4 regions of the Sporomusa sphaeroides DSM 2875 genome follow, and region 4 is predicted to be linked to each of the others. Evidence: riboswitches for the same ligand, from Rfam matches in the RefSeq annotation. Region 4 holds a riboswitch; each other region holds the start of a gene.
The links. Region 4 has a riboswitch for cyclic di-AMP ahead of SPSPH_RS09810 (peptidoglycan-binding protein). Riboswitches for the same ligand answer to the same signal wherever they lie in the genome.
Positions count from the first base shown of each region.

Region 1 (3,083 bases), 400 kb from region 4:
GATATTGGCGCTGTGATATTCAGCTCAACCCCTGATTTAAACGCGGCTTTTCCGGCTGCAGGTGCAAGAAAACTCGGCTGGACACAAGTGCCATTGTTTGGCACCCAGGAAATAGAGTGTCCTGAAGCGCTGCCGCTGTGTATCAGGGTATTGATTCTTTGGAATACCGATACTTGTCAGCAGGATATCAAGCATATTTATTTGCATGACGCAATGGTTTTACGTCAGGATATCACAGCGTAAGAAGGTTCTAAGTGAAAAAGCGGGATTGTTTCGCCGTACCTCTCACAATGACTGTAGCGGGTCCTTACCGTCATTGCAGGTATGGGAAGTAATCTCGCTTTTTCAGTTCCAAGACTTGCATTCACTGGCCGGCAGTGCAATAATAAAATGGTGAAAAGGAGGCTGAATTATGGCTTCACCGGAAAATGTAATATCTATTGTTGTGCCGGTATTTAACGAACAGGATAATATCGACAACTTTTATCAGGAAGTTGTTAATGCTATGGAGCCGCTGGCCTATTCTTATGAACTCATTTTTATCGATGATGGTTCAAGTGATGCTACTCCGTTTATCTTAGAACGTTTAGTCAATGCGGACAAGCGGGTACGGGCGCTCATTATGGCTCGCAATTTTGGTCATCAGGTGGCTTTAACCTGCGGACTGGATCATGCAAAAGGGGATGCCGTTATTACCATGGATGGCGATATGCAGCATCCGCCTGAGATGCTGCCGCAGTTGCTTGCCAAATGGGAAGAAGGTTTCCAGGTAGTCCAGACAGTGAGAATTAATACTGAAGGAGTATCCTGGTTTAAAAGCTTTACCTCAGGCATGTTTTATAAACTGATGAATGCCATGTCTAATGTACAGGTTACCGAGGGTGGCTCTGATTTTAGATTATTAGATAAACAGGTGGTAGATAGTTTTCGGCGCTTTCGGGAACGTGCCAGATTTATTCGAGGTATGATCAGCGCGATTGGCTATCGGCAGACTAAGATTGAATTTGTTGCGCCGAAACGCTTTGCCGGGCAATCCAAATTCTCATTAAAGCGAATGCTGCATTTTGCGCTTGATGGTATAACGGCATATTCTAAAACACCGCTCCGGTTTGCCTTTTATATTGGACTGGCCCTGGGGTTTAGCAGCATTGTGCTGACAGGCCATGTTGTTTATATTAGGCTTTTTACCGATGAAGCTGTTCCGGGCTGGGCGACAATTACGGCCAGTATTTTGCTGTTGGGCGGTTTGCAATTAGCGGGCATTGGTATTATTGGTGAATATGTCGGGAGAATATTTGAAGAAGTGAAACAGCGTCCGCTCTACTGGCTTCAGGCTGATCTGAGTCGGCAGCAAAATAAAGGTAACGAGTAGTAATTATCAGGAAACTATAATCCTCCCTAAATTTGTAAAAAAACCATGAATTTTAGGCAGGATTTTCAAATTTGATACAGAATAATAACCAAGGAGCGTTTTAGAAAGCCGAATCCAGCTCAGGTACGGGGGAACCAGTTTTATGGGGTGAAACCTGATTAGCACTGGCTTTTCAGGTAGGGTGCCTGCAACCCTAACCCGTCAGCTAACCTCGGAGGCCAAGGAGAGGGGAAACCAATTGCAAAAGTATTTCGGGTTTATTGTTGCTTTTTGTCTCTTTTTTGGGACCGCTGCTTTTGCCCATGCTTCAGGTACATATGAATCCGGTGACCGAGGCGCTGATGTAGCCGCTATTCAAACTCAGCTTACTGAGCTTGGTTTTGATGCCGGCGCAGCAGATGGTGATTTTGGCGACTTAACGGTCAGTGCTGTCAAGGCTTTTCAAAAAGCTCGGGGTCTTGAGCCTGATGGTGTAGTTGGAGCACAAACTTATCGTGCTTTGATGGGGCGGGATATTCCTGCCAGCCGTGATTCTTCCACAACTTCGGTACGGCGTATTATTCAGACATCGCTGCGTTATCAAGGTGTGCCTTATGTATTTGGTGGGACAAGCCCTGGCGGTTTCGACTGTTCCGGCTTTACTCGCTTCGTATTTGCCCAGAGTGGTATCTCTCTGCCGCGAATGGCTGATGAACAGTTTGCAGTTGGGCGGCCTGTGTCTTACAGTCGTCTTCAACCCGGTGATTTGGTGTTTTTCACTACCTACGCACCGGGAGCATCTCACAGCGGCATCTATATTGGTGATGGTAATTTTATCAGCGCTACGTCCAGCCGCGGTGTGGCTATTGCCAGTATGAGCAGTAGCTATTGGGGTCCGCGCTACATTGGCGCCCGCCGGGTGATGTAAACCAACAAGCAGGGAAGGCATTAGCTGTCTTCCCGCTTTTGTTATTTCATGCCTATATATACAGTCGATCTTTTGAGGTCACCCGTGCAACCAAGTAAAATAATGCTAAAAAAAGCAGCGGCAGCTATATTGCCGCTATATTTTTTTGATTTTTTGTTAAGAATAATCTTATTAAGGGGTGGAAAGTGTTGACAGTAGGATTCCGGCCTGTTACTATCTTAATAGGAATATTCTTATTAAAAGGGGATAGCGATATATATGATAAAAACAAGGATGGTTTTGGTTGTACTTTTTCTCTTGGGGGTACTTGTCAGTGGTTGCGGTCAGAGAACAGCTGCGCCAGGCGATAATACACAGCAAGCAGCCAAAATCAAGGTTTTGGCCAGTGTTTATCCGGTATACGAATTCGTCCGGCAGGTTGGTGGCGACAAAGTCGAGGTAGATATACTTGTTCCGGCCGGAGCCGAACCGCACGAATGGGAACCATCAGCCAAGGACTTGATACAGGTTAAAAATGCAAAACTGTTTTTCTTTCACGGTGCCAATTTCGAGCATTGGATTGGCAAAGTAACGGGGAAAGACGTACTTGGCAGCACAACGGCGGTTGAGGTCAGTAAAGGTATTGAATTAAAAGAAGGCATTCCCCATAGTCATGGACATGACGAACATAACCATGTTGATGAGCATAAGCATGAGCATGAACATGAAGAAAACGAAATTGATCCGCATGTTTGGCTTGATCCTGTATTGGCCCAGAAGGAAGTAGACAACATTGCGGAAGCTCTGGCTGCTGCCGATACAGCC
Region 1 covers NZ_CP146991.1:1,728,548-1,731,630, forward strand. Annotated here, with positions in the region: gene aroH (chorismate mutase) at 1-243, shown strand, start outside; gene SPSPH_RS07665 (glycosyltransferase family 2 protein) at 413-1,372, shown strand; cyclic di-AMP (ydaO/yuaA leader) riboswitch at 1,469-1,607, shown strand; gene SPSPH_RS07670 (C40 family peptidase) at 1,632-2,279, shown strand; gene SPSPH_RS07675 (metal ABC transporter solute-binding protein, Zn/Mn family) at 2,538-3,083, shown strand, end outside.
Region 1: another riboswitch for cyclic di-AMP. It lies ahead of SPSPH_RS07670 (C40 family peptidase); the one in region 4 lies ahead of SPSPH_RS09810 (peptidoglycan-binding protein).

Region 2 (3,083 bases), 150 kb from region 4:
CGTCCTTGATAAATAATGGTTTCTCCAGGACTTTCCTCCGTACCGGCCAGCAGGTTGCCGATCATTACGATCTGGGCCCCGGCTGCAATGGCTTTGGCAACATCGCCGGAATATTTGATACCGCCGTCAGCGATAATAGGAACATTATACGGGCGCGCAGCTTGGGCACAGTTATAAATTGCTGTAATCTGGGGTACACCGATACCGGCAATTACCCGGGTAGTACAAATGGAACCTGGTCCAATGCCTACCTTAATGGCATCTGCGCCGGCTTCAATCAGGTCACGGGTAGCTTCCGCTGTAGCAACATTACCGGCAATGAGGTCGACGTGAGGAAATGTATCCTTAATCTTCTTTACTGCGTTAAGTACACCTTGCGAATGACCGTGGGCGGTATCGACAACAATAACATCCACTTTGGCCGCTACAATAGCTTCAACCCGGTCCATCATGTCTGCGCCGACACCAACGGCGGCTGCCACCAGTAAACGGCCTTTGGGATCTTTGGCTGAGCTTGGATACTTTTGCGCCTTCTCAATATCTTTAATAGTAATAAGTCCTTTTAAATTCCCCTCAGCATCAAGCAGCGGCAACTTTTCTATCCGGTGCTCACGCAAGATTTCCTTGGCTTCTTCCAGGGAAGTGCCAACAGGGGCAGTGATCAGATGTTCTCTGGTCATACAATCGCCGATTCTCCGGCTTAAGTCTGTTTCGAAACGCAAATCGCGATTGGTCAGGATACCGACAAGCTTATCATGTTCAGTTACCGGTACACCGGAAATGCGGTATTTCTCCATAAGATCATGAGCATCCTGCAGGGTGTTGTTCGGAGATAAAAATATTGGGTCAACAATAATTCCATGTTCTGAACGTTTGACTTTGTCAATTTCATTAACCTGACGCGCAATTGGCATATTTTTATGTATTACCCCTATGCCACCTTCACGCGCCATGGCAATCGCCATACGTGCTTCGGTGACTGTATCCATGCCGGAGCTGATTATAGGAATATTCAGCTTGATATTTTTTGTCAGATACGTGGATACTTCTACTTCTCTAGGCAAAACTTCGGATTTTGCCGGCACAAGCAAAACATCATCAAAAGTTAAACCTTCGGGGCCAAATTTGTTGTCAAACATTAACTGACTCCTTTCATGCAACATCTCGTAATAGGTATTTCTAATTATAATAACATAAATAAACTTACCAAATCTACCACTTTGTATGTAATTCATAAAAAAAATAAGAAAAACCGCTGACCTGGTGCTGACAGCCGTCAATATTATAAAGGCGCAGGCACCTCTGTTATGCAGTAGACAATGCCTGGCAAAAAGCCAGGCATTGTTGTTAATTAAGAACATATACTTTTACATTCTGAATCCCGAACTCATAAGCCTGCTCAACAGATTGCATGGCAATGTCGATACGATTGCCTTTAATTGCGCCGCCGGTATCCTCGGCCACACCATACATGGTATTGCCATCGGCAAACTCAATATATACTCTTGAGCCAAGGGGAATAATCCGGGGATCAACAGCAATTACGCCAGGGCGTATCTGGGTACCCAGATACGTCAGGTTGCCCCATTTACCGTTATCGTGCGGTCCGGGAGCGTAGGCGGTAGCTTTTACGTCCAAAACGGCTTTATAGCCAGGTTGGCCAGCCTGTGCGGCAAATGCCTGCGGCAGTAAAATCGCGGCAGTTAAAACTGCCATGGTAAGGGTACTGCAAATAATTTTTTTGATGTTTTTCATTGTAAAACACCCCTTTCTAAATGCCTACGAGGTTAGCTGACGGGTTCGGGACAAAGGGAAATCCCTACCGCTTGTTAGCGGATTCACCCCGGAAATGGTTCCCCCGTTTTCCTTTTTCTCTGGAAATTCGGCATGGCCTATATATTACAGAATATCCGCCGGTTAGGCAAGCATGTTTAGAAGTAGTTATCCGGCGATATTGATTATTAGCCGGGCTTTTCCTTGGTTATGCTTGTCCGGACGCATAAATAAATGTCAACTTAGAACTAGCGTAAGTCCGGCCGCTGAAACCGCAATATAGCTACATAATTAAATGAGACTACCAGCACGGCAGCCCCATCAGAATTATTATTATGTTACCTTGAAATTTGCGTCACCTAGTCTTTTCCTAAAATAAACGGCGCAAACCCTAACTCTCCCCAATAATAATTGTAGTAAATCTGAATAATGCCATCAAGCCTTCTGCGCAGAATTTTTTTTACATGACTAAGCGAGCTAAAAAACAGCCGTGCCTGAGGCTGTGCGCTGTTTACAGCCGCCTGCTGGTAAAACTGCACACATTTGTCGATGGTAATGTAAATCGACCAAAGAGCAGTAAGCTCCTGCAGACAGGCATTAGCAGCAGTTGTATTTTGGGTAGCTTGCTGCCAGACCGCGTCTGATCCCAGCAATTGGGTCTCCGTTACCGCCGGGTATCGAACGCTGTCGCTCTCGCCGGTATTAAGTGCTGATAAAAGTTTTAAAAACTCCGTCTGAGAGTTTTTGATAAGCCCCAATACCGGTATTGGCACAGTGCCGGTGGTGGCAGTGTCATGTAATGTCTCTATTTGTCTGCTTAACGAAGTTTCAAGCTCAAACGCAAATTGTATGGGTCTCATCGGAGAAGCGCCACCTTTCTAAAATTGAAACCATTTCGCAAGCGAAATGGCTTCAATAATTATTTATCAGATACTAGTTTACCGGCTTTGCCGATATGCTGGGGAGAAGCCTCGCGTACTACTATAGTTACGGCTTCAGGCGGGCATTTGGCTGTTTCTACAATAGCTTCGGTTACTTTTTTTACCATTTCACGTTTTTGCTCTAGTGAACGTCCTTCAATCAGGTCAATTTGTACAATTGGCATAGGTATTCCCTCCTTGAAATGATTTTCTCTCTATCTATCATCTTCGTTGCCCAAGGTAATAATCCCTGCATATGTAAAATAGGAACAAACATTTTTCTGGTCTGTACTGCGGTTACCTGTTCCTATCCTGTTTGACATGATGTGGGAGTAACACTTTTATTATATGGCTCATACAGTATAGTAAACACACCTTGTGATTTTAGAT
Region 2 covers NZ_CP146991.1:2,275,537-2,278,619, forward strand. Annotated here, with positions in the region: gene guaB (IMP dehydrogenase) at 1-1,139, opposite strand, end outside; gene SPSPH_RS10625 (3D domain-containing protein) at 1,348-1,755, opposite strand; cyclic di-AMP (ydaO/yuaA leader) riboswitch at 1,761-1,898, opposite strand; gene SPSPH_RS10630 (hypothetical protein) at 2,133-2,633, opposite strand; gene SPSPH_RS10635 (2-hydroxymuconate tautomerase) at 2,693-2,878, opposite strand.
Region 2: another riboswitch for cyclic di-AMP. It lies ahead of SPSPH_RS10625 (3D domain-containing protein); the one in region 4 lies ahead of SPSPH_RS09810 (peptidoglycan-binding protein).

Region 3 (3,083 bases), 2.5 Mb from region 4:
AGTGTCATGAAACAGTCAGGCCTGTCAGGCGGCAAACCGGTGTCGCTGGTTATTCAGGGGCAGTCGCTGGATACCCTGGCGATGATTGCCGAGCAGGTACAGCAAGCGGTTGCCGGCATTCCGGGAGCCGTCGAAGTATCGTCAAGCTATGAACCCGGCAACCCTGACGCCCAATTCATCGTGAATCGTGACCGGGCGGCTGACTTGGGTATTTCGTCAGCCAGCATTGCCGATACCTTGCAGACCATGTTTAACGGTAAGGTTGTTACCCAGTACAAGGACGGTGACGACTCACATGATGTCAGGGTCATTTTAGATCCGGAAGAGCGGCGCAGTTTGGGCAATGTCAACAAGGTATACCTGTCAGGAACGGCGCGCGATGAGGCCGGCCAGGCCGTCATGGTGCCGGTGTCACAGGTGACTGACACTGTCTATGCCACCAGTCCGGCCCAAATCAAACGTTATGACAATCAGCAGCAAATTACCATTTCGGCTAACTTAAGCGGAATCACTTTGGGCGAATTTAACTCTGCGTTTGAGAAAAAAGCGGCTGAAATTGATATGCCGGAAGGCTATCAATTTGTGGCTACCGGTCAGACGGAATCCATGAATGACGTTTTTAGCAGCATGGTCCTGGCGCTGGGCATGGCAGTGTTGTTTATCTTCTTTGTCCTGGCAGCCCAGTTTGAAAGCTACCTTGATCCTTTTTCCATTATGCTGGCCTTGCCGTTAGCCATAATCGGTGCCATCATCGGCCTGCTGGTTATGGGCAGTGAACTCAGTATGATGTCCCTCATCGGTATTATTATGCTGATGGGCTTGGTTACCAAGAACGCCATCCTGCTGGTGGATTTCGCCAAACAGCGTCGTGAACAAGGCGTGGAACGCAACCAGGCCTTAGTCGAAGCAGCCATCCAGCGGATGCGCCCGATTATCATGACAACCGCGGCAATGATTTTCGGTATGCTGCCGCTGGCGTTAGGAATCGGGCCGGGCGCTGAAGCCCGGGCACCGATGGCTCATGCCATTATCGGCGGTCTGGTGACTTCGACCATTCTCACCCTGGTGGTAGTGCCGGTAGTGTACACGGTATTTGACGATATTCAACAAGGAAAGTTTAGTTTGAAGAAAGTATTCAGGAAAGCATAAGTATGGAGAAATCCCTGCCGTTCTTTACCGGAACGGCAGGGATATTTTTCGTATATCAACCGTAATGAAAGACCGAGTGCGAGGGCGGAAAATAGCGTGCTGTTGCGAGCCGTCAAGCCTATTGTGTTCTGTGCCTATAGGCAGCGATAAGCAGGCATAAGCCAAGTGTAGCAGGACTTTATGTTTGATTAGAAAAGCAGTAAGATAACAATGCATACACAATATAAGGCCGAGTTCCGTAATGGAAGCGGAGGAACCACTTTTGGGGTTAATTTTGTCCTTGTGACAAAAGGGATGTTTTCTCTTGTCATCCTACCCGTCAGCTAACTTCGCAGGCCAAAGCAAGGGGTCGAAAGGCCGTCAGGTCTTTTTCTTATGCCCAAAAATCGAATAATGAAACTGGAGGCGCTGGTATGATGCGCGAATTTCGCCGATTACTTATCGGCAAGCCCCTTCACAACCGGGAATTGGCTCATGAAAAACTTCCCAAGTGGAAAGCCTTATCCATCTTTTCCTCTGATGCGTTATCGTCGGTGGCTTACGGGCCGGAACAAATTATGCTTACCCTGGTGGCTGTTCCGGGTATTATTGCCTATGGCTTTATGGCGCCGGTGGCGCTCTCCATTCTGTTACTGCTGGGCATCGTGGTTTTGTCCTATGTGCAGGTCGCGAAGGCTAATCCCGGCGGGGGCGGGGCCTACTCTGTGGCCAAAAAAAACCTGGGAGAAATGCCGGCGTTGGTGGCTGCCGGTTCGGTATTTGCCGATTATGTGCTGACAGCCGCTGTAAGTGTCTCAGCCGGTACGGCGGCCATTGTTTCCGCTCTGCCTGACCTGGCCGGGCACGAAGTGACCCTGGATGTAATGGTGCTCTTTGGTTTGCTGATGCTGGTGAATCTGCGCGGTGTCCGGGAATCGTCCAATGCCTTTGTTATACCCACCTACGCCTTTTTATTCGGCGTAATTGCTTTAATTGCAACAGGTGTCTGGAAAGCCTTCACCGGCGCACCCTATCTGTTGCCGCCGGAGTCTTTGGCCCGTCAGCAACTGGACTGGGCCATGCTGTTTGTCATCTTACGGGCTTTCGCCAATGGCTGCAGCTCTATGACCGGGGTTGAGGCTATTGCTGACAGTGTGCCGATGTTCAAACAGCCTGAGGCCCGCAACGCAACGGTTACCACCTATTGGATGGCCGGTATCCTGAGCTTTATGTTCCTGGGTATCACCTATCTTGTTATGCACTATCATATCCTGCCTGTTGCCGAAGTAACCGCCATGTCGCAACTGGCTGAGCAAATTTTCGGCCGTTCGGCAGCGTATTACTATATTCAATTCACGACCATGCTGGTATTATATCTGGCCGCCAATACCGCCTACAACGGGTTGCCGATGCTGTTGGCTATTGTCGCCAGAGATGGCTATCTGCCGCGTTATCTGTCAACCCGCGGTGAACGGTTAACCTTTTCTAACGGGATTATCCTGCTCACCCTTGCCGCTGCGTTATTGATTATCGCTTTTCAGGGAGATACCGAGCACCTGATTTCCTTGTATGCTATTGGTGTTTTTATTTCCTTTACCATTGCGCAGGCCAGTATGGTGGTGCACTGGTACCGGCAGCGGGGTAAGGGCTGGCAGGTCCGGGCCTTCCTCAACGGTCTTGGCGCTGCCGTCACCGGTTTGGTGGTTCTGATTATTACGGTAACGAAATTCCTTTATGGAGCCTGGGTTGTGCTTGTTTTCATTCCCATCATGATTTATATATTTAAAGCCATCCGGGGACATTATAATACCATGTCGGAGCAATTGCACCTGCCGGAAGCATGTTATGAAAGAGGTGCGGCCACCTTTCCCAAAGGCAAACACACCGTTATTGTGCCTGTATCCAGTCCCACCCGTGTTGTGTATGAGACCATCAAATATGCCAAAATGATCGGT
Region 3 covers NZ_CP146991.1:4,611,243-4,614,325, reverse strand. Annotated here, with positions in the region: gene SPSPH_RS21230 (efflux RND transporter permease subunit) at 1-1,149, shown strand, start outside; cyclic di-AMP (ydaO/yuaA leader) riboswitch at 1,367-1,502, shown strand; gene SPSPH_RS21225 (APC family permease) at 1,563-3,083, shown strand, end outside.
Region 3: another riboswitch for cyclic di-AMP. It lies ahead of SPSPH_RS21225 (APC family permease); the one in region 4 lies ahead of SPSPH_RS09810 (peptidoglycan-binding protein).

Region 4 (3,083 bases):
TTAGTAATAAAACACTTTGTTCCATTAAGAATATAATCTTCGCCGTCTTTAACAGCGGTAGTGGCAACTGCTCCTGCGTCAGAACCGGCACCTGGCTCAGTCAGCGCAAAAGCGGCTAATTTACCATTATTAAGAACATCAAACATCTTCCGCTTTTGCTCATCAGTACCCAATAATACTACCGGATAAGAAGCTAAAGCATTGGCTGCCGTTGTTGTAGCTACACCAGCACACCCTTTTCCCAGTTCCTCATAGATAAGAGCGATTGAAAGGGCATCAAGACCTGGTCCATCATACTCTTCAGGAACAGTTAAATTGAGCAAGCCTGCTTCATCAAGCTTCTTCCACAGATCAGCTGGAACCACACCGTCTTTATCCATTTCTAAAGCGTGCGGAGTAATTTCTTTAGCCACAAAATCCTTTACCATCTTTTGTAGATCCAGTTGGTCGGGAGTAAAGTTAAAATCCATGCCTTGCCTCCTTATTGTTCGCATAATACAAAAAAATACTAAAGATAAGTATACCGCATAATGATTTTTTTGTTAACACCCAAATTGCAAAAAAATGAAAAAACGCGCTATTTTAACAGCAGTTTAGCGCCAACTGCAAGTAATACTAAGCCAAACAGCTGTTGAGGGCTGCAAGCCATACGTTCAAGGCCAAAGCCGCCAAAATGATCAATGAGAATGGCCGTCAATACTTGTCCGACAATTATAGCGGTAGTAGCATTGGCTACACCAACACTGGGGATACTGGCAGCTACCAAATATATTATGGCAACGCCAATCATACCTCCCAACCAGGAATACCAAGGTGCTCCTTGCCATGCGTACAAATTCCCCTTACCCATTTTAAACAAAAACAGCAAGATCATTACCAACAAACTTCCGGTAATTTGTACAATAAATGTGGCCTCCAAAAGACCAATAACTTTACTTAACGAAGAATTCAGCGACCCCTGCACCGCCATTAATACCCCGGAAATCAACGCTAATACTAATGGCAGCATTTCGCTTGAGATGAAGTTCAACTTAGACACGCCCCCGTATATTTGCACAATTCTAAGTGTAGTATAATACTTGGAAGTTATTAATATTCCAGGATAACCGGCTTTGGAATAAAAAAAAGAGGCTTACTCTGCTAAGCCTCTTTAGTCAAGTATGTATACTGTTACTTGCCGAACGCCAAAAGCCAAAGCCTCGCGGCGGTTCTCATAAGCCAAATCAATACGGTTACCCTTAATCGCACTGCCGATATCGTCAGCTACTGCATACCCATATCCTTTAATATACAATCTGGTTCCCAAAGGAATAACCGATGGATCGACAGCAACCAAACCCTTACGTAAATAATTGCCCCGGTATGTATAGCTGCCATTTCCAGGATCATGCGCCGTATACGCTGATGCCTTCATAACAATAGAGCGGCTGTATCTGCTGGGTTCACTCGTCAAGCGCCCAAGATAGGCGAATGTTTCTTTGTCAACAATCCCCGTTACTTCAAGGTCATTATTACGTTGAAATTCTTTTACGGCCTTAGCGGTAATCGGACCGAAGATCCCATCAATCGCGCCGGCATAAAAACCACCATCTGCCAAAAACTTCTGCACCGCTCGTACTTCATCGCCACGTGCGCCAACAGCAATCGGCGCTTTTTCCGGCTGCTCCGCAGTCAGTCCGACCGATGGGCTGCTTACTGCAAACAGCATGACCAATGCAAAAGTAAACGCCCAAAAGGCTCTTTTCAATGGTTTCACCTCTCTTACAATGCGCCTCCGAGGTTAGCTGTCGGGTTTGGGCAAAAGAGAATGTGAGAACGCCCTACCGCGATTGCGGATTCACCCCTGTATTTCTATTGGTTCCCCCGTACCATATAAGGATTCGGCATTATAAATATAATATACCAAATTGCAAGCTTGGTCAAATTCGATATCATGGTATATTCTTGTCATATCGTCTATTTCTTTCAGTTATTTAAAAATTTCAGGAAAAATTGGAGGCAAACATTATATTCCCAGCGCCGTGCATAACTCCTTACTCGCTACACCGGTAACAGCTACCCCTTTATCTGCTTGATAAGCTTTAACCGCTTCTTCTGTCATAGTGCCAAACAAGCCGTCAGCCCGTCCCTGAAAGTATCCCATCTCTTTAAGTTTAAGCTGCAGCGCAGCTACGTCGGAGCCTGAAGCTTTATATTTCAAATTTCTTTCAATCCTAATATTTCTGCCTGTAATGCTTACCGGAGTACCAATAGGAGTCCATTCAAACAGCTCTTCGACATCCTTATTGCGCATTCTGATACAGCCATGGCTGGCAAATTGTCCAATTGACCATGGCTTATTGGTCCCATGAATACCAAATGTGCCCCACGGCACATTTAACCCCATCCAGCGAGTACCAAACCCTGTTCCCCAGTCATAATCCTTCCATACAACATTCCATTCGCCAATAGGAGTGGGAGTTTTACTTTTACCCACAGCAATCCGGTACTTTTTGTAAAGCTCACCATCGTTATGAAGCTCTAACTCCCTTGACTGAACTTTTATTAGAATGCTCACCTTACCGGCAGGTGCCTCAAAGGGTTGCCGACTATCAATTGCCGCCAGGTCCTGTTCATCCATATACTCAAAGCCAAGAATGCTAAAAACAATGCTTAAAATAGCTAATACTGCTATACCGAAAAATATCCGTGAACGCCTGACTTTAAACGACCATAAGGAATTCACCTGGTTCGCCCCCTTACAGACTGTATTCTTCAGAAAATATATGCAGCTGTCCGCAAGGGTATGAAATTTTACATGCTGTCAGGCCAACAAAAAAATTAACCGGCTAAAGCCGGTTAATTTAACACATTACATCGCATTAGCTACCATAACCCAATGGCACTTTGCGGGATTAAGATCCAAATGAATATTATTCTTGACTGCGTTTGGCATCAAAATAGTTATTAGTGTTAGTAAGCAACGTAGAAAGCAAGACCACCTCATCCTGGTATCCGGCTAAACGGTCACTTACCTCTGCTTGGACTTTTTCCTGCACGCTACTACGCACAGCAGTCTCTACCGCCCGGGCAATGTTTTGCTT
Region 4 covers NZ_CP146991.1:2,124,542-2,127,624, reverse strand. Annotated here, with positions in the region: gene SPSPH_RS09820 (acyl-CoA dehydrogenase family protein) at 1-470, opposite strand, end outside; gene SPSPH_RS09815 (DMT family transporter) at 578-1,030, opposite strand; gene SPSPH_RS09810 (peptidoglycan-binding protein) at 1,151-1,756, opposite strand; cyclic di-AMP (ydaO/yuaA leader) riboswitch at 1,754-1,896, opposite strand; gene SPSPH_RS09805 (L,D-transpeptidase family protein) at 2,006-2,725, opposite strand; gene SPSPH_RS09800 (hypothetical protein) at 2,913-3,083, opposite strand, start outside.